Regions from separate parts of the Streptomyces sp. NPDC020965 genome, predicted to be linked through region 1. Evidence: riboswitches for the same ligand, from Rfam matches in the RefSeq annotation. Region 1 holds a riboswitch; each other region holds the start of a gene.
What was found. A riboswitch is a leader RNA that binds a small molecule or an ion and turns the genes downstream of it on or off. The one in region 1 is predicted to bind cyclic di-AMP.

Region 1 (7,001 bases):
CTGGAACAGGAACGCGAACGCGTCGGGCGGCTGATCGCCTCGGTGCGGACCACTCTCCACAAGACGGAGAGAGGAGAGGAACTGATGGCCGAGGAAGTCTTGGACGGCTTTGACCACACGACCTATGAACAGGAGGTCACCGAGCGCTGGGGGCGGGACTCCTATCGGCGGAGCGACCAGTGGTGGCGTTCGCTGAGCGATGAGCGGAAGCAGGCGTTCCACCAGGAGCAGACCGCCATCGCCGAGGACTTCGCCCGCGCACTGGCGGCGGGTGCCGCCGCCGACAGCGACGAGGTGCAGAGGATCGCCGGACGTCAGTACGCATGGCTTTCGGTCATGGATGCGCCGTCGAAGAGCCATTTCATCGGGCTGGGCGAGATGTATGTCGCCGATGAGCGCTTCCGTGCGGTGTACGACCGGCACGGTGCGGGGACGGCGGAGTTCGTCCGCGACGCGATGCGGAGCTACGGGGAGCGGGAATTGAGCGATGGGTAGCCGAGTGACCCCGTAGCGTCATGAATTTCCATGGATGACGGTGACCCGCGCCACTCGGGTGCCCATGGGGGCGGGAGTGGCGCGGGCCATGCTCCGGATGGCGTAGAGTTGGGTTTAACGACGCGGGGTGGAGCAGCTCGGTAGCTCGCTGGGCTCATAACCCAGAGGTCGCAGGTTCAAATCCTGTCCCCGCTACTGAAGATCTGGGCCCGGCACTCATTGCGAGTGCCGGGCCCAGATCGTTTCCGGACCCCCGCCCGTCCTGTCTGCACGCGGTTGCGGGGCCCGCACATCCCCGTATCGCCCAGTTGGACCGCGGTGGCTCGCCGCCCGGCGCCGGTGCCGCCAGCATGAGGGGGGCGCGGAAGCCGTGACCGTGGCCGTCGCCGGACCGGGCAGGAGGGCAGTCTTGGCGCAGCGAGACCAGCCCAACGGCTACGGCGCCCGCCGCTTCGTCCGGATGCTGCCGGCTCTGATGATCGTCGGCGCGGTCGCCTTCGACGCCCTGACCCCCAAGGGGTTCACGGCCTCGCCGATGTTCGCGGCGGCCCCGCTGATCGCCGCTCCCTTCTTCTCCTGGCTCACCACCCTGCTGACCGGGATCGCGGCGACCCTGGGCGTGATCGGCCTCCATATCTACAAGGACACGGTGTACGCGTCCACGTCGTACACCGAGACCGTCACCGTGATCACGGTCTCCGGGCTCGCGCTGCTGATCAACCGGGTCATCCAGCGCAGTAGCGAGCGGCTCGCCTCGGCCCGGGTGATCGCGGAGACCGCGCAGCGGGCCGTGCTGCCCACTCCCGCCGAGCGGATCGGCGGGCTCAGGATCGCCGCGCGGTACGAGGCGGCCATCGCGGACGCGTTCATCGGCGGCGACCTCTTCGCCGTCCAGGACACCTCCCACGGGGTGCGGCTGGTCGTCGGAGACGTACGGGGAAAGGGACTGGGGGCCGTCGAGGCGGTGGCGGTGGCCATCGGGGCGTTCCGGGAGGCCGCCGAGATGGAGCGGTCACTGGTGGACGTCGCCGCGCGCCTGGAGCGGTCGATGATCCGCGAGGCCCAGCGGCGGGACACCCTCGACGCCGAGGAAGGGTTCACCACCGCCGTACTCGCCGAGATCCCGCACGGGGCGGGTGTCGTACGGCTGGTGAACCGCGGCCACCCCGAACCGCTGCTGCTCTTCGGTGACGGTTCCCTCGTGGTGCTGGCCCCCAGCACGCCCGCGCTGCCGCTGGGCCTGGTGGACATCGCGACCTGGCCGGACCGGGCGGAGGAGTATCCGCTGCCCCCGGGGGCCACTCTGCTGCTCTACACGGACGGGCTCTCCGAGGCGCGTGATGCCCGGGGTGTCTTCTACGATCCGGCCGCGTGGCTCATCGGGCGGTCCTTCGCGGGGCCGGGGGAGCTGCTCGACGTCCTGGTCGAGGACGTACGGCGGCATACGGGCGGGGGCGCGACGGACGATATGGCGCTGCTGGCCGTGGCCAGGCCGTCCGAGGAGGGCTCGGAGGGTCCCCCGGGGCCGGCTGCCGAGTCAGCCGCCGGGCCGGCTGCCGAGGTGTCCCCCGAATCGGCCCCCGAGGTGTCTCCCGAGGGCTCTCCTGAGGTGTCTCCCGAGGTGTCTGTCGAAGGAGCGCCGGGGCAGGCCCCGCGGCGGCGGGAGGGGCCGGACCCGGGGGCGCATGCGGAGGCAACACGCTGTAGTTGAAGTGCAGCCCTCCGCATAACATTTGACGAACCATCAAGAGTGTGAGGTTCTCCGAGGTGTAAGCAAGTCGCCCGAATCCGGCCGCTTGTGTCCCGGTTAGACCCACCCGAAGGTGTTAATGATCAACCGGAACAGCTTGGAATATAGTCCCCGTGTCTATTAACGTTCGATAACGCAGCGCGGTCGCCCAGCCGTCGTCAGGACGGCGCCGTGCGCGAGCGCCGAATTCCGCAAGGGAACCGGGGAACCACCAATTGGGGTGAATCGGGCGTCTTCCGTCGAGTTACTCGCGGCGGACGACACCCGTAGGAGACCTTCCTGCTCCGAACCCGTCAGCTAACCCGGTAGGCGAGAAGGAAGGAAAGGAGCACGCCTCAGTGGCGTCAAACAGTCCTGCCCCGGAAGCACCCCCCACGACTGGCGTCTTCAGTGAAGACGGAGCCGCGCGGTCGACCGGGGAGTGGAACCCCACCGCGGACACCGTCCCGGTGCGTGGGCGCCACCGCCAGCGGGTCATGAAGCAGCGCGGCGGCTTCGCCCGCAGCTCCACGGTCCTCGGCGTCGGTGTGATCGCCGCGGTCGGCGCCGGTGGCATCGCCACCGCTCAGAACAAGCCCGCCGTCTCCATATCTCTTCCCGATGTCGGGGCATTTATGTCCACGGAGGAGGAGCCGAAGGCCGCCGAGGCGGACGAGAAGGCATCCTTCGCCGCGATGGGTCTCGCCACCCAGGAGGTCGGCGCCGAGCAGTCCGGCACCGGCGAGGCGCTGCGTTCCCGGATCCTCCTTCAGGCCGAACAGCAGCAGACCCAGGCCGCCGCCGAAGCGAGAGCCGCCGCCGAGCGCGCCGCGGAGGTCAAGGCCAAGGCGGAGGCGGAGAAGAAGGCCAAGGAGAAGGCCAAGGCCGCCGCGGAGGCGAAGAAGAAGGCCGAGGCGGAGGCCGCGAAGAAGGCCGAGGCCGAGCGGCTCGCGAAGAGCTACACGATGCCCCTCTCCTCCTACCTGATCACCGCCACCTACGGTCAGTCCGGGTCCAGTTGGTCGTCGGGCCAGCACACCGGTCTCGACTTCTCCGCCTCAGCGGGCACCCCCCTCAAGGCGGTCGGCTCCGGCACCATCAAGTCGGCCGGCTACTCCGGCTCGTACGGTTACCGCGTCGTGCTGGAGCTGAACGACGGCACCGAGATCTGGTACGCGCACCTGTCGTCGATGAGCGTGGGTGCGGGCCAGAAGGTGGCCACGGGCGAGAATGTCGGGCGGGTCGGATCGACGGGCAATTCGTCCGGCGACCACCTGCACATGGAGGTCTTCACCCCGGGTGGATCGCCGATGAACCCGATGGCCTGGCTGCGCAGCAAGAACCTGAACCCCTGATTCCGTACGGTCCGCCCGTACGGTTTTCTGTGCGCCCGCCCGCGATACCGTCCGTCGTGTCACCAACGGCGTGTCACCAGCGGCCGTGTCACCGAGATTCGTACCGCTGAAAGCCGCACTCCGGCGCCCACACCACCGGCGTCGTTCGTGTGATGTCCCTGTACCCCGGCGGCCCTGGCGCACACCCCCCGACGCCAGGGCCGCCGGTTCTTTCGTGCCGCGGTCCCGGCCGGCCGGCCCGGTGGCTCAGCTTCGGCAGGGTCCCGTCGGCTCGGCGCTGGGTCAGCGTCGGTAGGGGTTGTAGCCCTCGTAATCCCGGTACGGCGGCGGCACCCACACCCGGCCCGTCGCCCGCGCCGCGTACGTCAGGGCCGGTCCCGCCAGCTCCCTCCGCTGCCACATGTGGTGCAGCAATTCCTGTTCGCGCGCCACGAAGTCCGGGCCGGCCGTACCGCGCCGGGCGCGGTGGCGCAGAAACGCCAGCGATGTTGCGAACCGTTGATACTCCAGCAGTGCGTGCGCCGCCGCCGGGCCGTGCGCACGGCGGGCGAAGTCCCTGGCGAGGGTGCGGGCCTTCATCGAGGAGAGCGCCTGCGGAGCCGCGGCGGTCAGCCAGCCGGCCATGGCATAGGCGGGCAGTTCGGTGGATATCGTACGCAGCTCGCGCTGTCGGGTCCAGATCGTCAGCCAGGTCAGCAGGGCGAAGACGGGAAGCATGAACGCCGCGTACACCACATAGAACCCCCAGGGCCCGAAGAACGACGCGGAGCCGTTCCACAGTGCGTGCACCCCCATGGCCAGGACGAGACCGAGCAGCGGCAGCGCGATCCGGCGGATCCGCTGGTGCCGCCCGGCCAGTGCCGCGATCCCGAAGCCGATGCCGGTGAAGACGGTGAACAGGGGATGGGCGAACGGTGACATGACGATCCGCACGAAGAACGTCGCGGCGGTCACCGACGGGAGCCCCGAGAAGCCCAGGTCCTGGTCCTCGCCGAAGGCGGTGCCCAGATAGAGGATGTTCTCGGTGAAGGCGAAACCGGTGGCGGTGAAGCCGGCGATCACGACTCCGTCCACGATCCCGGTGAAGTCCCGCCGCCGGAAGAAGAAGATCAGCACGATCGCCGCTGCCTTCGCGCTCTCCTCGACGATCGGGGCGACGACCGTGGAGCCGAGGGTGTCCGCGCCGGCCGGGTCGGCGGTCGCCGTGGCGATCCAGCGGGTCGCGAAGGAGTTGGCCAGGATCGCCACCAGCGCGGCGGCGAACGCGCCCCAGGCGAAGGCGAAGAGATGATTCCGCCAGGGGCTGGGCTCGACCCGGTCCAGCCAGCGGAAGGCGGCGAGGAGGAGGGGGACGGGCAGGGTGGCGAGCCCGAGGCCGACGAGGAATCCCTCGGTGCCGGTCTGCGCGCGGACGAGGGCGAGGATGACCAGCGCGCAGAGGGCGAGGACCGTGATCAGGATGCCGGCGCGGATCGCCTTGCTGTGCCAGAGGCGGAAGGCGCGACGGGGTTTGTAGCGCCAGCGCGCCCGCTCGGGCACGGCGTCGAACCGCGGCTGCTGGTGGAACGCCGGGACGGCGGGGTGGGCATGGTGCTGGGGCTGGGGAGGCCGCGCGGGGTGGGCGGGGTCGGCGGGGGCCTCCTGGGCGCCTTGGTGGCTCTGGACGGGGTGCTGCGGGACCGGCTCGGACACCTCATGACCCTAACGACGCCCACTGACAACCGGCGACGCCATTACCGGGCCGTCGACTTCCCCCGGGGCCGTTGGCCCTGGGGGCCCTGACCCATCCGGCCCTGACCCATCCGGCCCTGACCTGTCCGTCCTGGTTAGTCCGGTCCTGGTCAGTCCGGTCCTGTTTTGGCCCCTGCCGGTCCTATCCCTGCGGGTCCTGCTCCTGCGGGTCCTGCTCCTGCTGGTCGTGCTCGTGCTGGTCGAGCGGTGCGTCCCGGGCCACCCGACGGAACAGCAGGTCGTTCACCCGGTGACCCTTGTCGAGACCCTGGCCCTCGAACCGGGTCAGCGGCCGGAAAGCGGGACGCGGGGCGAAACCGCCGTCGTCCCGGGTGTTCTCGAACTCCGGATGCGCCGACAACACCTCCAGCATCTGCTCCGCGTACGGCTCCCAGTCGGTGGCGCAGTGCAGCACCGCGCCGGGCTTCAGACAGCGGGCGGCGAGCGTGAGGAACTCGGGCTGGATCAGCCGCCGCTTGTGGTGCCGCTTCTTCGGCCAGGGGTCGGGGAAGTAGACCCGGAGACCCTCCAGGGAGCGGGGCGGGAGCATCTCGCGAAGGAGGATGATCGCGTCACCGTTGGCCACCCGGATGTTGGACAGGCCGTTCCGCTCCGCGAGACCGAGCAGATTGCCCTGCCCCGGGGTGTGCACATCGACGGCGAGGATGCCGGTGCCGGGGGAGTCGGCCCCCATCTGGGCCGTGGCCTCGCCCATCCCGAAACCGATCTCCAGCACGACGGGCAGCCCGTCGAACATCTCCTCCAGATCGAGGACGCCGTGTCCGTCGATCTCGAAGCCCCAGACGGGCCAGAGCCGCTTCAGCGCGTCCTCCTGGCCGGTCGTGACCCGGCTGCGGCGTGGCTGGAAGCTGCGGATCCGCCGTTCATGATGCGATCCGGCGGGGTCGGCGACGGGCCCTCCGGGGAAGCGCGGCGCGCTTCGGTCACGGATGGGTTCGCTGTTCGGGGTGGGGTTTCGGAGCTTGGACACAGTGCCTTGATTCTAACGGGGGAGTCCGCGCCGGCCCGGCGCCCGGCTCCAGCACCCCGGACTGTCGGATCTTCATCGGGGCGCCGCCCGACCTCGTACCGCCACCCGGCCCCGTACCGCCACCCGGCCCCGTACCGCCGTCCGACCTGGCCCCGGATACCGCTGCCCGGCCCCGTACCGCCGTCCGACCTGGCCCCGGATACCGCTGCCCGGCCCCGTACCGCCGTCCGACCTGGCCCCGGATACCGCTGCCCGACCTCGTACCGCCCGCCCCGCCCCGCCCACGCGACTCGTGCCGGCCACCGTGCCCCCCGCCCGGGTAGCGGTCTCCGGTGCCCAGCGGCCGGCCCCCGGGGCGCCGCCTAGAGCAGGGCCAGCGCCCGGCGGGCCACCTCCCGGCCGATCGGCAGGGACGCCGTCGCGGCCGGGGACGGCGCGTTCAGCACATGGACCGTGCGGGGCGCCTCCCGGATGAGGAAGTCGTCCGCCAGGGTCCCGTCCCGCAGCACCGCCTGGGCCCGCACCCCGGCCGGCGCCCGGCGCAGATCGTCCTCCGTCACCGCTGGCAGCAGTCGGCGCACCGCGTTCGTGAAGGCCCGTTTCGACAGGGAGCGGTACAGCTCGCCGCCCCCGTAACGCCAGTGGCGGCGGGCGATCCGCCAGGAACCGGGCCAGCTCAGCGTGGAGGCCAGCTCTCCGG
Region 2 (7,001 bases), on a different contig from region 1:
ACACCGTACTGGCGCACTGCGGCGGCGAACCGCGTAGCTGAGCGGGCCCTGTGACGGCACCGGGGGCGCTGTCACAGGGGCAGCAGGTCGGGACGTTTCGCCGCCACATGGTCACCGGAGCTCTGGCCGCGCAGCCGGCGCCCGAACCAGGGCACCAGATGCTCACGCGCCCAGTGGATGTCGTCGCGCCGCACCTCAAGGGTGCCGCGCGGCGGTAGCGGGGGCCAGGGCTGATCCGGGTCGGCCGGCACGTCGATCCCCAGCACCTGCGCGGCACGGAGCGCGACCCGGGTGTGCCCCTCCGGGGAGAGATGCAGCCGGTCGCGGTCCCAGGCCCGGCGGTCCTGGACCGATCTGAGCGACCACAGGTCGAGTACGGGGCAGTCGTACCGGTCGGCGATGGACCGCACATGTGCGCTGTACGTGGCTATCCTGCCGCGCAGGTGGCGCAGGACCGGGACGCCTCGGGTGTCGAATCCGGTGGTCACCATGACCGTGCCGACGGCGTTGGTCAGATCGGCCACCGCCCGCTCGAAGCGCTCGGCCACGGCGTCGGGGTCGCTGCCCGGTCGAATGATGTCGTTGCCCCCGGCGCAGAACGTCACCAGGTCAGGGGCGAGTTCCCGGGCCCTCGGCACCTGCTCCGCGACGATCTGGTCGAGCAGTCGGCCCCGTACCGCCAGATTGGCGTAGCGGAAGGGGTGTTCCGGCGCGCGGTCGGCGAGCAGGACCGCGAAACGGTCCGCCCAGCCCAGGTACGTCCCGGCGGGGCCGGGGTCGCCGACGCCTTCGGTGAAGCTGTCACCGATCGCCGCGTACGACCCGATTCCGCCGGGCGTCCCTGCTCTCGAAGTTCTCACGTCTTGTGCCACGAGAACTCATCCTGACCTCGCGGATGTGACCTACGCGACCGTAAGGAGGGGTTGACGGGGGGTGATCTTTACCACCGGGTCCGATTCCGGTGGGTGGGAATACGCCAGAATCCCCGCGTACCACCGGGGCGGCACACGGGGATTCGGGGATTCACCCGATACGGGCGGGGCTGGCGGGCTCGCGCGGGGTCAGGTGTGACGCGGACCGTTCATCCGGTGCCCTCCGCTGGGGGGCAGCGGTGATGCCGTCGGTTCAGAGGGAGACACCGTGCTGGCGCAGGTACGCCACCGGGTCGATGTCCGAGCCGTAGTCGGGACCGGTGCGGATCTCGAAGTGCAGGTGCGGGCCGCTGGAGTTGCCGGTGGAGCCGGAGAGGCCGATCTGCTGTCCGCCGGTCACGCTCTGCCCGGCCGACACGGCGAGGGAGGAGAGGTGGGCGTACTGGGAGTAGGTGCCGTCGGTGTGCTGGATGACGACCTCGTTGCCGTAGGAACCGCTCCAGCCCGCGGAGACGACACTGCCCGGGCCGACGGACCGGACGGTGGTGCCGGTGGCCGCCGCGAAGTCGACACCGGTGTGGTAGCCGCTGGACCACATGGCGCCGGAGGCGCGGTAGGAGGTGGTGACACCACCGGATTCGAGCGGGGTGGTGTAACCGGAACCGGCGGCGGCGGGGGCGGCCGGTGTCTCCGCGGTGTCCGACGCGGTCTGGCTCGCGCCGTCGCTCTCGGCGGGGGCCGCCGCGGCCGGGGCGGGCTCGACCTCCGGAGTCGCCGGGGCGGCGGACCGGGACGCGGGCTCCGGGGTGGCCTCCGTCCGCTGCGACGGCACCGCACCGCCGGTCGCCTTGGCGATGGCGAGTTCGACGCCCGGGTGGATCAGCGCGGGGTCCCCGCCGACGACCTTGCGGTTGTCCTCGTAGAGCCGCTGCCAGCCACCGTCGACCCGCTGCTCGTCGGCGATCTTGGACAGATGGTCACCGGCGACCACCCGGTAGACGGCTGCGGACTTCTCCGCCGCCTTCTCCGCCACCGGGGCGGCGGCGGGGGCCTTGGTCACCTGCGCGGTGGCGGAGGCCGGCCGCTCCGCCGCGTGGGCGCCGGCCGCGCCCAGCAGTGGCAGGGCGATGGCGGCGCCACCGGTACCCGCGGCGACGAATCCGCGGGTGAGGGGGCTGGTCCTGGTACGGCGGTGCTTACCCTTTCCGGGCATGGCGTTGCTTCCTCTCCGACGCCTGCGAGGTGAGCTGTCGGGTTCGGGCTGGAGATGCCCGGCCGCGCGACTGCGCGACTTCACCCCAAGCCGTCCGGATGCCCGGATCGGCGTACTGACTGGGTCCCCCGCTCCTGCCATGCGTGGATATGCGAATGGGGTTCCGGTCGGCGGCAGGATGAGGCGGTCCGCCCGGATTGCCGTGACCGTAGACGAGCGCCACAGACCTGAACAAGCCACTCCGCTTTCACTGTCAAGATCGATTCACCGGCGGACCGGAATTTCCGGTCACCCTCCGTGGAACCGGAAAGGCCAACTACCCACCCCGCGTCGATATCGGCCGCGCGTCCGGCGGCACGGAACGTCACGAATATGATCCTGCTCACGAGCGAGGCCCCATCTCCCCTATAGATGGGGCACGTTACCCTTAAACGACCAATTCGGTCAGAAGTGCAGAATGTGGCTCTTAGTGGCGGCGGGGTGAGGGATCCGGGGGTCCGGTACCCCCGGCCGGATGAGGTGCCGACCCCGCGGGTGGCCCGGCGCCGCCGCCCCCGCCCGGTAGCCGCTGGCCGCTGGCCGACCCGTGCCGAGGACCGGGTGACCGCACAGGCCGGGGACCGGGCACGGCGGTGTCGTATCGTCGGGAACACGCCATCGTCGGCGAGCCGCGCCGGCAGTGACCTCCAGGAGCCTTTGTGACACAGCAGCTGCCGCGGGTCCCGTCGACCGAACCCGAGCTGACCGGGGTTCGCAACTTCCGAGACGTGGGCGGACTGCCGACCGTGGACGGCCGGCAGGTGCGGTACGGAGCCCTCTACCGCAGCGGTCACCTCGCCAACGCGACCGCGAGCGATGCCGCGTTCCTCGCCACACTGGGGCTGCGCACGGTCTTCGACTTCCGGAACTCGGCCGATATGCGGCTGGAGGGTCCCGATATCGACCTGCCCGGGGTGCGGAATCTGAATCTGCCCCTCAGCGACCCGGCCGACGGCGCCGACTTCTGGCTGATGGTGCGCGAGGGCGATCTCGACCAGCTCCGGTCGATCCTGGCGGACGGCAGGGCGGCGGACCGGATGGCGGAGTCGTACCGGACGATGATCACCGGGCGCACCGGGGAGCACAGCCGGGTGCTGCACGCGCTCGCCGAGGACAGCGTCCCGGCACTCATGCACTGCGCGGCGGGCAAGGACCGCGCCGGGCTCTCGATAGCGGTGTCCCTGCTCGCGGTCGGGGTGGAGCGGGAGGCGATCGAGGCGGACTACCTCAAGTCCAACGAGCCGCACCGGCGTTATCTGGTGCGTCGCCGGGACAACTCGCCGGCCGGGATGTCGGCGGAGGTGATGGAGCTGCTGAACCCGCTCTTCGACGCGCGCGCCGCTTATCTGAACGCCGCCTTCGATGCGATCGAGCAGACCTGGGGCACCACCGAGCGCTATCTGACGGACGGGCTGGGGGTCTCCCCCGAGACCCGGGCGCGGCTGCGGGAGCGACTGCTCGACGGGGCGTGACCGCGTCCGTCCCCCTTCACGGAGGGTTCGCGAATTCACGGAGGTTCGCGAATTCACGGAGGGTTCGCGAATTCCACGGGAGGCTCGCGACGGGTGGGCGCCGGTCGACCCTGGGTTACTTGGCGCCCATCTCGAAGAGGAGATAGAGGAACCCGGCGAACACATGGCCCGCGATCAGGTAGGCGAAGAGGCGGATCACCAGACCCCGGGGGAACTTCCCCTCCTCTTTGGCGGCGGCCTTCGAGGAGACCGCGGGGCTCTCGGGCGCGGCGGGGTTCTGGGGTGCGGGGCTCTCGGACATGGCGGGCCTCTCTTCTCGTACCGGCGGACCGGCGTCAGCTGTGGTGCGGATGGAGGTCGGGGCTCTGGAGCAGGGTGTGGACGAAGAGCATCTCGGCGCCGTCGCGGGTGGCGGCCGCGATGCGGTGGGGGGTGAGCGAGTCGAAGTGCGCGCTGTCCCCGGGGCCGAGTTCGTGCACGGCCTCGCCGAGGGTGAGCCGCACCCGGCCGTCGAGGACATGGATCCACTCCTCGCCGGGATGGACCCGTACCAGATCGCCCTGCGCGCCGTAAGGGACGACGAGCCGGAGCGCCTGCATGGCCCGGCCAGGGGCGCCCACCTGGTGATACGTCCAGCCGTCGGCTGCCGCGGGCTCCCGGCGGCCGGCCCGGACGATCGGGTCGCGCTCCGCCGACACCTCGCCGAGCAGCTCGCCGATTGCCGTACCGTAGATTCTGGCGAGACTGAGGAGCATGGGCAGCGACGGCTGTCGGCGGCCGGTCTCCAGCCGGGACAGATGCGCGGGCGAGAGTCCGGCGCGCTGGGCGGCGGCCTCCAGGGTGAGGCCGCGGCGGCGGCGCAGCTCGCGCAGCCGGGGGGCCACGTCGGGAAGGTCCGTGGCCGGTTCGCCGGTGGCGGCGGTCGGGTCCGGAGGGTGACCTCCGGGAGGACTGTGCATGACTCCATTGCGCCAGGAAACTGCCTCTGAGGCAAATTTCTTTACCTCAGAGGCAAAAAACGCCGGTCGGGTACTCCGCGGGGGCGGGTCAGCGCTGCAACACCGCCTGCTTGATCAGTGTCTTTCCGAAGTCCCACATCAGCCCGCCCCCGGCATGGGCGTCGTCCATGACCGCGGTGAAGGCCGTGAGGAAGCGGTCCACCTCCCGCTCGCCGATCGTCAGCGGCGGGATCAGCTTGATCACTTCCAGCTCGTCACCGGAGACCTGGGTGAGGATCCGGTGTTTGCGCAGCAGCGGCACCACGACCATCTGCGCGAAGAGCCCCTTTCGGGCGGCCTGGAGCATGGTCCAGCGGCCCCGGAGTACGAGGGACTCGGGGCGCCCGAACTCGATGCCGATCATCAGCCCCCGGCCGCGCACCGCCGCCAGGAACTCATAGCGGTCCACCAACTCGGCCAGCCGGGTGCGCAGCAGGTCACCGGTCACCCGGGCGTTGGCGACGATCCCCTCGTCCTCGATCACCGACAACACCGCGAGTCCCGCCGCCATCGCCTGGGCGTTCGAGCCGAAGCTCGCCGAATGCACCAGGACCCGGTCCATGGACGAGTAGACCTTCTTGAAGATCCAGTCCTTGCCGAGGGTCGCGCCGACCGGTACGTAACCGCCGGAGAGCGCCTTCGCCACACAGACGAGGTCGGGTTCGACGCCGTCGTCGTGCTGGTAGGCGTAGAAGTCACCGGTCCGGCCCAGGCCGGTCTGCACCTCGTCGGCGATCAGCAGCGCACCGTGCCGGTGGAGCAGCTCCTGCGCCGCCCGCAGATAGCCGGGGGGCGCCTCCTGGACGCCCTTGCCCTGGATCGGCTCCACCACCAGGGCCGCCACGTCCCCGCGCCGCAGTTCGCGTTCGAGCGCGGCCAGGTCGCCGAGGGGTACGGCGGTGTCGGGCAGCAGGGGGGCGAACCCGTCCCGGAAACCCGCCTCGCCGTTGACGGAGAGGGCGCCCGTGGTCAGTCCGTGGAACGCGTGCTCGCAGTAGAGGACGCGCGGCCGACCGGTGGCGCAGCGGGCGAACTTCAGCGCCGTCTCGACCGCCTCCGTACCACTGTTGCCGAAGAACACCCGGTCCAGGTGGGGGCTGTGGGCGAGCAGCTTCTCCGCGAGGAGGCCGGGCAGGGGCGAACAGTCGAAGCGGGTGAGGTCGGCGAGTGAGGCGTCGATGACGTCGTGCAGCGCCGCACGGACGACGGGGTGGTGCCGGCCGAGGCCCATCACCCCGAACCCCGCCAGCATGTCCAGGTAGTCCTGGCCGTCGGCGTCCCAGAAGTACGCGCCGTCGGCCCGCTCGTAGACCTTGTCGAAGCCGATGGTGCGCAGCACCCGGGGCAGTTGGTGGTTGAGGTGGCGGGCGTGCAGCTCGTAGCGTTCGGCCCCGCGCTCGGCGAGCAGTGCGGCCAGGTCGAAGCCGCGGCGCGGGGTGCCCTCCGGGCCGGGTGCGGCCATCCGGTCCGGAGGGCCGGGGTGGCCGGGGTGGCCGGGGCGGGCATCGACCTCCCGGCCCGTCGACAGCGGCTCGGTCATGTGCTCCCTCGCTCTCGTTGTTTTCCGGTGCCCCGGTGCCCCCGTGCCTCCGATGGGGTGCCGCCGCCCGCGGCCATCGCTCAGCCCCGGCTTCCCGAGACGGTCTCCCGCACCGCCCGGATCGATTCCTTGAGGGAGCCCATGGTGGCGAGGACGGCGGTGGGCTCGTACCCGCAGTGCGCCATGCAGTTGGCGCAGCGGGGGTCCTTGCCCCGGCCGTACTTCTCCCAGTCGGTCTCCTCGATCAGCTCGCGGTAGGTCGGGACGTATCCGTCGTTCATCAGATAGCAGGGGCGCTGCCAGCCGAAGAGGGAGTAGTTGGGGATGGCCCACGCCGTGCAGGGGAAGTCGGTCTTCCCCTCCAGGAAGTCCAGGAAGAGCGGCGAGTGGTTGAGCCGCCAGCGGCGCCTGTTGCCCCCGGCGAAGGACTTCTTGAACAGCTCACGAGTCTGTTCCACCCCCAGGAAGTGCTCTTGGTCCGGCGCCTTCTCGTAGGCGTACGCGGGCGAGATCATCATCTCGTCGACCTTGAGGTCGTCATTGAGGTAGTTCAGCACCTCGATGATGGTCGCTGGGGTGTCGGTGTTGAAGAAGGTCGAATTGGTGGTGACCCGGAAGCCCTGGCTCTGGGCCTCCTTGATGGCCGCCACCGCCTCGTCGAAGACGCCTTCCTTGGCGACCGATTCATCGTGGCGCTCGCGCAGTCCGTCGATGTGCACGGCGAAGGCGAAGTAGCGGGACGGGGTGAAGTTCTTCAGCTTCTTGCGGAGCAGCATGGCGTTGGTGCAGAGGAACACGTACTTCTTCCGGGCCACGAGCTGGCGCACGATCTCGTCGATCTGCGGATGCATCAGCGGCTCGCCGCCC
Region 3 (7,001 bases), on a different contig from region 1:
ACCCGGGACGGGACGGATAGTCTGCCGAACATGTCAGAAGTCGATACGAGCCCGGAACGGCAGGGGCTCTCACCGCGTCAGGCACGCCGTGTCCGCGTCGTTCTCTCCACGGTCATCATGGTCGCGGTGGGTCTGACGCTGGCGCTCCGGCTGGGCAGCACGCACTCGGTCCTGACGATGGCCTTCTACGGCATCGCGTTGATCCTCTCGGGCAGCGCGCTCGTACTGAGCCAGCAGGGACGCACGAGGGTGGCCACGGCGGTCCTGGGCACGGGCGTCGCGCTCGCGGTCGCCGCCGAATGGGCCGTCGTGCCGATGCGCTGAGCGTCCCACCCGGCTGGGGGGACCGCGGCGACAGCACCAGGAGCACGGCTCCGTCCGGAGGCCGCGAGGCACCACGGGGCACACAGAGCACACGGGGGAAATGAGGGGGGAAGGGGGAAACCGGGCCCTCGTACGGGGAAGGCGAGGGTCCGGTCGGGGGAAGGTCGGCGCCGTGGTTGGGGCCACGGCGCCGACTACCCGCGTCTGTCCGGGCCGGTTTTCCGGCCCGCCCGGCATATGAACCGTTCACCGCACACCCGTCACCGCACACCCGTCACCGCACACCCGGGGTCGCGCACCCGGGGTCGACCGCGTGACGTGGACCGCATGAGGTGAACCGCCCCGGGGCTTCGGTACCGCGTGACCGCGTGACACGGACCGCGGTGAGTCACCACCGGTCGAACCTGCCCCCGCCGCCCCGCACGCCACGGATTATTGCCCGCGTATTGCATACGTGTGACAACACCGGATTGACCCTTCCACGTTCGAATTCTCGGTCGTTACGTTGCCAACGGGAGGGAATCCGGGGACCGGGGGGACTCCGTGGGACTCCGGAGCCCGGCCGACGGCATCCAGAACGCGAGGAAAAAACATGTCTGTGATCGACGAATACCTGGCCAACAACGAAACGTACGCGGCCTCCTTCGCGGGGCCGCTCGCGCTCCCCCCGGCCCGCCGGCTGGCGGTCGTCGCCTGCATGGACGCCCGGTTGGACATCTTCTCGATCCTCGGGCTCAGGGAGGGCGACGCCCATGTCATCCGGAACGCGGGCGGTGTCGTCTCGGAGGACGTGATCCGTTCCCTGACCATCAGTCAGCGTCTCCTCGGCACCACGCGCATCGCCCTCATCCATCACACGGACTGCGGAATGCTCACCTTCACCGACGACGAATTCAAACGACAGATCGAAGACGAGACGGGAATTCGTCCGTCATGGGCCCCGGAGGCATTCCCGGAGTTGGACGAAGACGTCCGTCAATCCATCCGCCGCATCCGGGCCAATCCGCATGTCCCGCACACCGGATCCATTCGCGGATTCGTCTTCGACGTCGCGACCGGTCGCCTCAACGAAGTGAAGTGACCCCCTCCGGTCCGGGAGGCCGACGGGAGAGCTGAGCCCTCACCGCCGCCCGGGACGAGCCCACCCACCTCCACCACCCAACGCCCGTACCCTCATCCGAAGGAAGCGCATATGAGCCAGCCCATCGACTCGGTCACGGCGGGTCACACCCCGGACGAACCCACCGCCCCCCGGGAGGGCTGGTCCTTCGAGACCCAGCAGGTCCACGCGGGCACCGCGCCCGACCCGACCACCGGTGCGCGGGCGGTGCCGATCTACCAGACCACGTCATTCGTCTTCCGGGACACCCAGCACGCCGCCGACCTCTTCTCGCTCGCGGAGCCGGGAAACATCTACACCCGGATCCACAACCCCACCCAGGACGCCTTCGAGCAGCGGGTGGCCGCGCTGGAGGGCGGTGTGGCGGCGGTCGCGCTCTCCTCCGGCCAGGCGGCCGAGACCCTGGCCATCCTGACCCTCGCCAGCGCCGGTGACCATCTCGTCTCCAGCACTTCCCTGTACGGCGGGACGTACAACCTCTTCCGTCACACCCTGCCCAAGTTCGGCATCGAGGTGTCGTTCGTCGACGACCCCGACGACCTGGACGCGTGGCGCGACGCCATCCGCCCCAACACCAAGGCGCTGTTCGCCGAGACACTCGGCAATCCGCGCGGCAACGTCCTCGACGTACGGGGGGTCGCGGACACCGCGCACGCCGCCGGCGTCCCGCTGATCGTGGACAACACCGTGCCCACCCCGTATCTGCTGCGGCCCATCGAGCACGGCGCCGACATCGTCGTCCACTCGGCGACCAAGTTCCTCGGCGGACACGGGACCACCGTCGCCGGTGTCGTCGTGGACGGCGGCACCTTCGACTTCGGCGCGCACTCCGAACGGTTCCCCGACTTCTCCGAGCCCGACCCCAGCTACCACGGCCTCCGCTACTGGCCCGACCTCGGCCCGAGCGCCTTCGCCATCAAGCTCCGGGTCCAACTGCTCCGGGACATCGGCCCAGCCATCGCGCCCCACTCCGCCTTCCTGCTGCTCCAGGGCATCGAGACGCTCAGCCTGCGCATCGAACGGCACTCCGCCAACGCGCTCGCCCTCGCCGAATGGCTGGAACAGCGCGACGAGGTCGCCGCCGTCCACTACCCCGGGCTGCCCGGGAACCGCTGGCACGAGGCCGCGCGCCGCTATCTGCCCCGCGGGGCGGGCGCCGTCCTCGCCTTCGAGCTGCGGGACGGGGTGGAGGCGGGCAAGCGGTTCGTCGACGGCGTCGAGCTGTTCAGCCACCTGGCCAACATCGGCGACGTCCGCAGCCTGATCATCCATCCGGCCTCCACCACGCACAGCCAACTCGACCCCGAGCAGCTCGCCGCCACCGGCACCTCCCCCGGCCTGGTCCGGCTCTCGGTCGGCATCGAGAACGTCGTCGACCTCAAGGCCGATCTCGACGCCGGTTTCCGCGCGGCCAAGGGCGCCTCCTGAACGCCCCGACCGAAGCCGCCCGGCGCTCCGCCCTCCTGCCGCCCGCCACCGGCGCGTGGCAGGAGGGCGACCCGGCGGGCGGGCGCCGGTGGGTCGAGCTGCGCGAACCGCTGCCGCTGGAGGCGGGCGGCGAACTCCCGGGCGTACGGATGGCGTACGAGACCTGGGGGCGCCCGGCGGCGGACGGCTCCAACGCCGTCCTCGTCCTGCACGCCCTGACCGGTGACAGCCATGTCACCGGTCCTCCGGGGCCCGGACATCCCACCCCCGGCTGGTGGGACGGGCTGATCGGCCCCGGCCGGGCGCTGGACACCGACCGCTGGTTCGTGGTCGCGCCCAATGTGCTCGGCGGCTGCCAGGGCACCACCGGCCCCTCCTCGTACCGGACCGAGGGACAGCGGTGGGGCGGCGCCTTCCCCTATCTGACCACCCGGGACCAGACGGCGGCCGAGGCCGCACTCGCCGATCTGCTCGGTATCGAGCGCTGGGCGCTGGTGGTCGGCGGCTCGATGGGCGGGATGCGGGCGCTGGAGTGGGCGGTGAGCAGCCCGGCGCGGGTCGACGCGCTGCTGCTGCTCGCCAGCACCGCCGCCGCCAGCGCGGAGCAGATCGCCTGGTCCGGGATACAGCTCCGGGCCATCCGGACGGATCCGAACTGGCGCGGCGGTGACTACCACGACGCCGGCCCCGGGCGGGGGCCGCACGAGGGGTTGGGGCTGGCCCGGCGGCTCGCCCATGTGACGTACCGCAGCGAGGCCGAACTCGACACCCGCTTCCGGCGCGCACCCCAGGGGTCGGAGGACCCGTGGCGCGGTGGTCGTTATCAGGTGGAGTCCTATCTCGACCACCATGCGGCCAAGCTGGTGCGGCGTTTCGACGCGGGCAGCTATGTGGTGCTGACCGAGGCGATGAACGGCCATGACATCGGTCGGGGCCGGGGCGGCACGACGGCCGCGTTGCGTCGGGTCGGCGCCCGGACGCTGGTGGCCGGGGTCGACTCCGACCGTCTCTATCCCCTGGCGCAGCAGCGGCGGCTCGCGGCGGGCATTCCCGGCGCCGACCGGGTGCGGGTGGTGGAGTCCCCGTACGGGCACGACGGGTTCCTCATCGAGACGGAGCAGGTCGCGGCGCTCGTGGCGGAGCTGGTCGGAGGGTAGTACGGCGACGGACCGTGGGCGGGGGCCCCGGGGGCCACCCGTCGGCCCCGGCCCCAGGTCCGCGCCTGGGGCCCCGCGCTCAGGGCTCGGGGCTTCGGCGCGGCCCGCGCCACCCAAAAGGTGCACAAGGTCCCATAAGTCGTGAACTCCCCCTTACGGGCAATTCCCCATTTCATTCATGAAATCATCCGGCGGATCATTTCCATCGGATAACAAGAGCATTCGTGACGGGAGTCACTCCTCCTCGTCATTTCGATCATTCCCGGATGACGCATCCCCCTTTCCTGAAAGTTAGTTGGGCATTTCGACGAACAGCGAAAGTGCGGAGTTCTACGATTCGACGTTGATCCAAATCGACGCGTATCAAAATTCGCGCCTTGTTCCGCACGGACCGCTCGTCTACGGTCTCCTCAAATCTGGACGGACCGCCGAATCCTGCCACCGTCCAGCACTCGAACCCACTCATCCACGGCAGGAGCGGGGGAACCAGGTAAGCGCCGTTCCATCAGCGAACGGCTTGGGGTTAAGTCGCGCCATCGCGGTGCGGCCGGACATCTCCAGTCCGAATCCGACAGCTCACCTCGCAGGCGACGGAGAGGAATTCACCATGCCTGCACACGGTAAGCACCGCCGCGCCAAAAACAGTTCTTTCGGCAAGAGGATCATGGCCCTGGGAGTGGGAGGTGCGGTACTCGCCCTGCCAGTCTGGGGCGCCACCACCGCCCATGCGGCCCCGGCCACGGCGTCGGCGACCCACTCCGTGGTCGCCGGTGACACCCTCGCGTCGATCGCGGAGCAGCACGGGATCGACGGCGGCTGGCAGTGGCTGTACGAGGCCAATCGCGAGGCGCTCGGTGACGATCCCGGGGTGCTCCGCCCCGGGCTGACGCTGGCCATCGGCTGGGCTCCGGAGAGCACCGGCGCGAGCGAGGCGGACGCCACCACGGAAGCCGCCGAACCCGCCGCCGCTACCGAACCCGCCGCCGAGCCCGCGGCCGAAGCCGCCCCTGCGAGTGCGCCGGAGGCCGCCTACACCGACGACCTCGACGGCTGGATCAAGGAATCCCTGGCCGTCCTGGCCGAGCACGGCATCCCCGGCAGCTACGAGGGGATCCACCGGAACATCATGCGCGAGTCGTCGGGCGACCCGCAGGCGATCAACAACTGGGACTCCAACGCGGCGGCCGGCACTCCGTCCAAGGGCCTGCTCCAGGTCATCGACCCCACCTTCGAGGCGTACCACGTGCCCGGCACCTCGCTGGACAGCTTCGACCCGGTCGCCAACATCACCGCCGCGTGCAACTACGCGGCCGACCGGTACGGCTCGATCGACAACGTCTTCGGTCCCTACTGACACCCCGGCACCGACGACCCCGGCACCCCTCGCGGGAGTGAACACGCCGGTCGGGTGCGCCTCGGAGCGCCCCCGGCCGGCACCCGTGCATCATGCCCCGGTGCGGCCCGCGGCCCTGAGCCGCAAGGTCTCCTCCCGGGTGACCGGGGCGGCGGCCCGGAGGAACTCCACGACGGTCCGGAGTTCGTCCTCGCCGTACTTCTCGCAGAGCCGCCCCAGCGACCGGGTGAGGCCCTCGAAGAGCGGGCCGATCCGGTCCTCCGCCTGGGGCAGCAGAGTGACCACGACCCGTCGGCGGTCCAGCGGGTCCTTCGCGCGCCGGACATAGCCGCCCGCCTCCAGCCGGTCGACCACACCGGTGATCGCGCCGGTGGTGACGCCGTTCTCGCCGGCCAGCTCGCCCGCGCTCATGGCCCCCCGCCGGACCAGGGCGCCCAGACAGCTCAGATCGAGAACGCTCATCCTCAGCCGGTCCGCGACCGCCTGATGGAAGAGCACGGTCCGGGAGACCAGGGCGCGCAGCTCCGCGTCGAGCGCGCTCGCCAGTCCCTCACGGTCGGTCTCGGTCGCACCGCCGACCCAGGTCGCGATCTCGATATCGCGGTCGCCGTCGCTCGCCATAGGTCACGTCCTCCGCGTCGCCCCCGCCCGATCATCGCCGTCCGGGCGGATTCTCCCGCCGTGTCGGCCCGTGGCACATGGCTGAATTCCCGTGCCGCGGGGGTCCCCCCGGGGGGGCGCGGCCGAGTCAGCGCCGGGGCGCGGGGAAGGCGACGGGGCTGCGGAGACCGGCCCGGTTCACGGCCCGTAAGCCGAAGAAGACATTGTCCTTGGAGAGGTCCACGGTGTGGCGGGTGGTGTCCCCGACCCGGACGATATGGGTCCATTCGGCGTCGGTGGTCTCCCGCCAGACGATCTCGTACCCAGCCAGATCGCTCTCCCGGCCACGCTGCCAGACCAGTTCGGTGGCGTTGGTCAGCCCGCTGGTGACGATGCCGACCTCGCGGGGGGTGCCGGGGGCCTGTGCCAGTGTCCACAGGGCGGCGGCGTTGACCTTGGCCACCCGGGCAATGTAATCGAAGTCGCAGAACTCGGGGAGGTCCCCGTACTGCTTGCCGTCCACCGTACGGACGTCCTGGTGCTGGTGGGCGAAGTCCTCGGCCGGCTCGGTGAAACGGGCCGCGGGGAAGCCGCGTTCGAGGAACGGGATGTGGTCGCCGCCGCGCAGATAGCGGTCGCGGCGGTGGACGATCCGCACCCGCATTCCGGTGGCGTCGTTGTCGGCCACATCGCGGACGAAGCGGGCGAGCTGCCGGGAGGGCGAGTCGTTCTCGCCGCCGACCGAGCGGCGGACGGCGGCCTCGGCGGCGGTCTCGGAGGTGGGCACGCCCTCGGCGAAGAGCCGCACGGAGTACGGGTCGCGGGTGCCGTCGTCGGCGGTGGGGCTGCCGACGATGTCGTCGGTGAACATGCCCTGGAGGTCGGTCCCCGCCTCCCGGTGGGCGCGCGCCAGGTGGGCCGCCCCGTACAGGCCCTGTTCCTCGCCGGCCACGGCCGCGAAGACCAGGGTCGCGGCGGGACGGCGTCCGGCGGTCACCCGGGCGAGTTCGAGGGCGAC

Region 2: it holds a riboswitch for cyclic di-AMP, as region 1 does, so the genes downstream of both, ACH4S7_RS14665 (peptidoglycan DD-metalloendopeptidase family protein) here and ACH4S7_RS13850 (M23 family metallopeptidase) in region 1, are expected to answer to the same signal.
Region 3: it holds a riboswitch for cyclic di-AMP, as region 1 does, so the genes downstream of both, ACH4S7_RS15270 (transglycosylase SLT domain-containing protein) here and ACH4S7_RS13850 (M23 family metallopeptidase) in region 1, are expected to answer to the same signal.

The regions. Positions count from the first base shown of each region.
Region 1 covers NZ_JBIRRE010000003.1:772,922-779,922, forward strand. The annotation lists gene ACH4S7_RS13835 (MerR family transcriptional regulator) at 1-495, shown strand, start outside; tRNA gene ACH4S7_RS13840 (tRNA-Met) at 617-690, shown strand; gene ACH4S7_RS13845 (PP2C family protein-serine/threonine phosphatase) at 905-2,206, shown strand; cyclic di-AMP (ydaO/yuaA leader) riboswitch at 2,416-2,572, shown strand; gene ACH4S7_RS13850 (M23 family metallopeptidase) at 2,584-3,579, shown strand; gene ACH4S7_RS13855 (PrsW family intramembrane metalloprotease) at 3,862-5,271, opposite strand; gene trmB (tRNA (guanosine(46)-N7)-methyltransferase TrmB) at 5,453-6,301, opposite strand; gene lhgO (L-2-hydroxyglutarate oxidase) at 6,664-7,001, opposite strand, start outside.
Region 2 covers NZ_JBIRRE010000004.1:194,278-201,278, forward strand. The annotation lists gene ACH4S7_RS14655 (alpha/beta fold hydrolase) at 1-41, shown strand, start outside; gene ACH4S7_RS14660 (SGNH/GDSL hydrolase family protein) at 72-872, opposite strand; gene ACH4S7_RS14665 (peptidoglycan DD-metalloendopeptidase family protein) at 1,126-2,085, opposite strand; cyclic di-AMP (ydaO/yuaA leader) riboswitch at 2,090-2,249, opposite strand; gene ACH4S7_RS14670 (tyrosine-protein phosphatase) at 2,784-3,596, shown strand; gene ACH4S7_RS14675 (DUF6126 family protein) at 3,712-3,897, opposite strand; gene ACH4S7_RS14680 (helix-turn-helix domain-containing protein) at 3,932-4,555, opposite strand; gene ACH4S7_RS14685 (aspartate aminotransferase family protein) at 4,644-6,056, opposite strand; gene hpnH (adenosyl-hopene transferase HpnH) at 6,215-7,001, opposite strand, start outside.
Region 3 covers NZ_JBIRRE010000004.1:335,809-342,809, forward strand. The annotation lists gene ACH4S7_RS15250 (hypothetical protein) at 31-324, shown strand; gene ACH4S7_RS15255 (beta-class carbonic anhydrase) at 917-1,405, shown strand; gene ACH4S7_RS15260 (bifunctional o-acetylhomoserine/o-acetylserine sulfhydrylase) at 1,517-2,872, shown strand; gene ACH4S7_RS15265 (homoserine O-acetyltransferase) at 2,869-4,029, shown strand; cyclic di-AMP (ydaO/yuaA leader) riboswitch at 4,446-4,632, shown strand; gene ACH4S7_RS15270 (transglycosylase SLT domain-containing protein) at 4,637-5,383, shown strand; gene ACH4S7_RS15275 (MarR family winged helix-turn-helix transcriptional regulator) at 5,474-6,004, opposite strand; gene ACH4S7_RS15280 (M28 family metallopeptidase) at 6,132-7,001, opposite strand, start outside.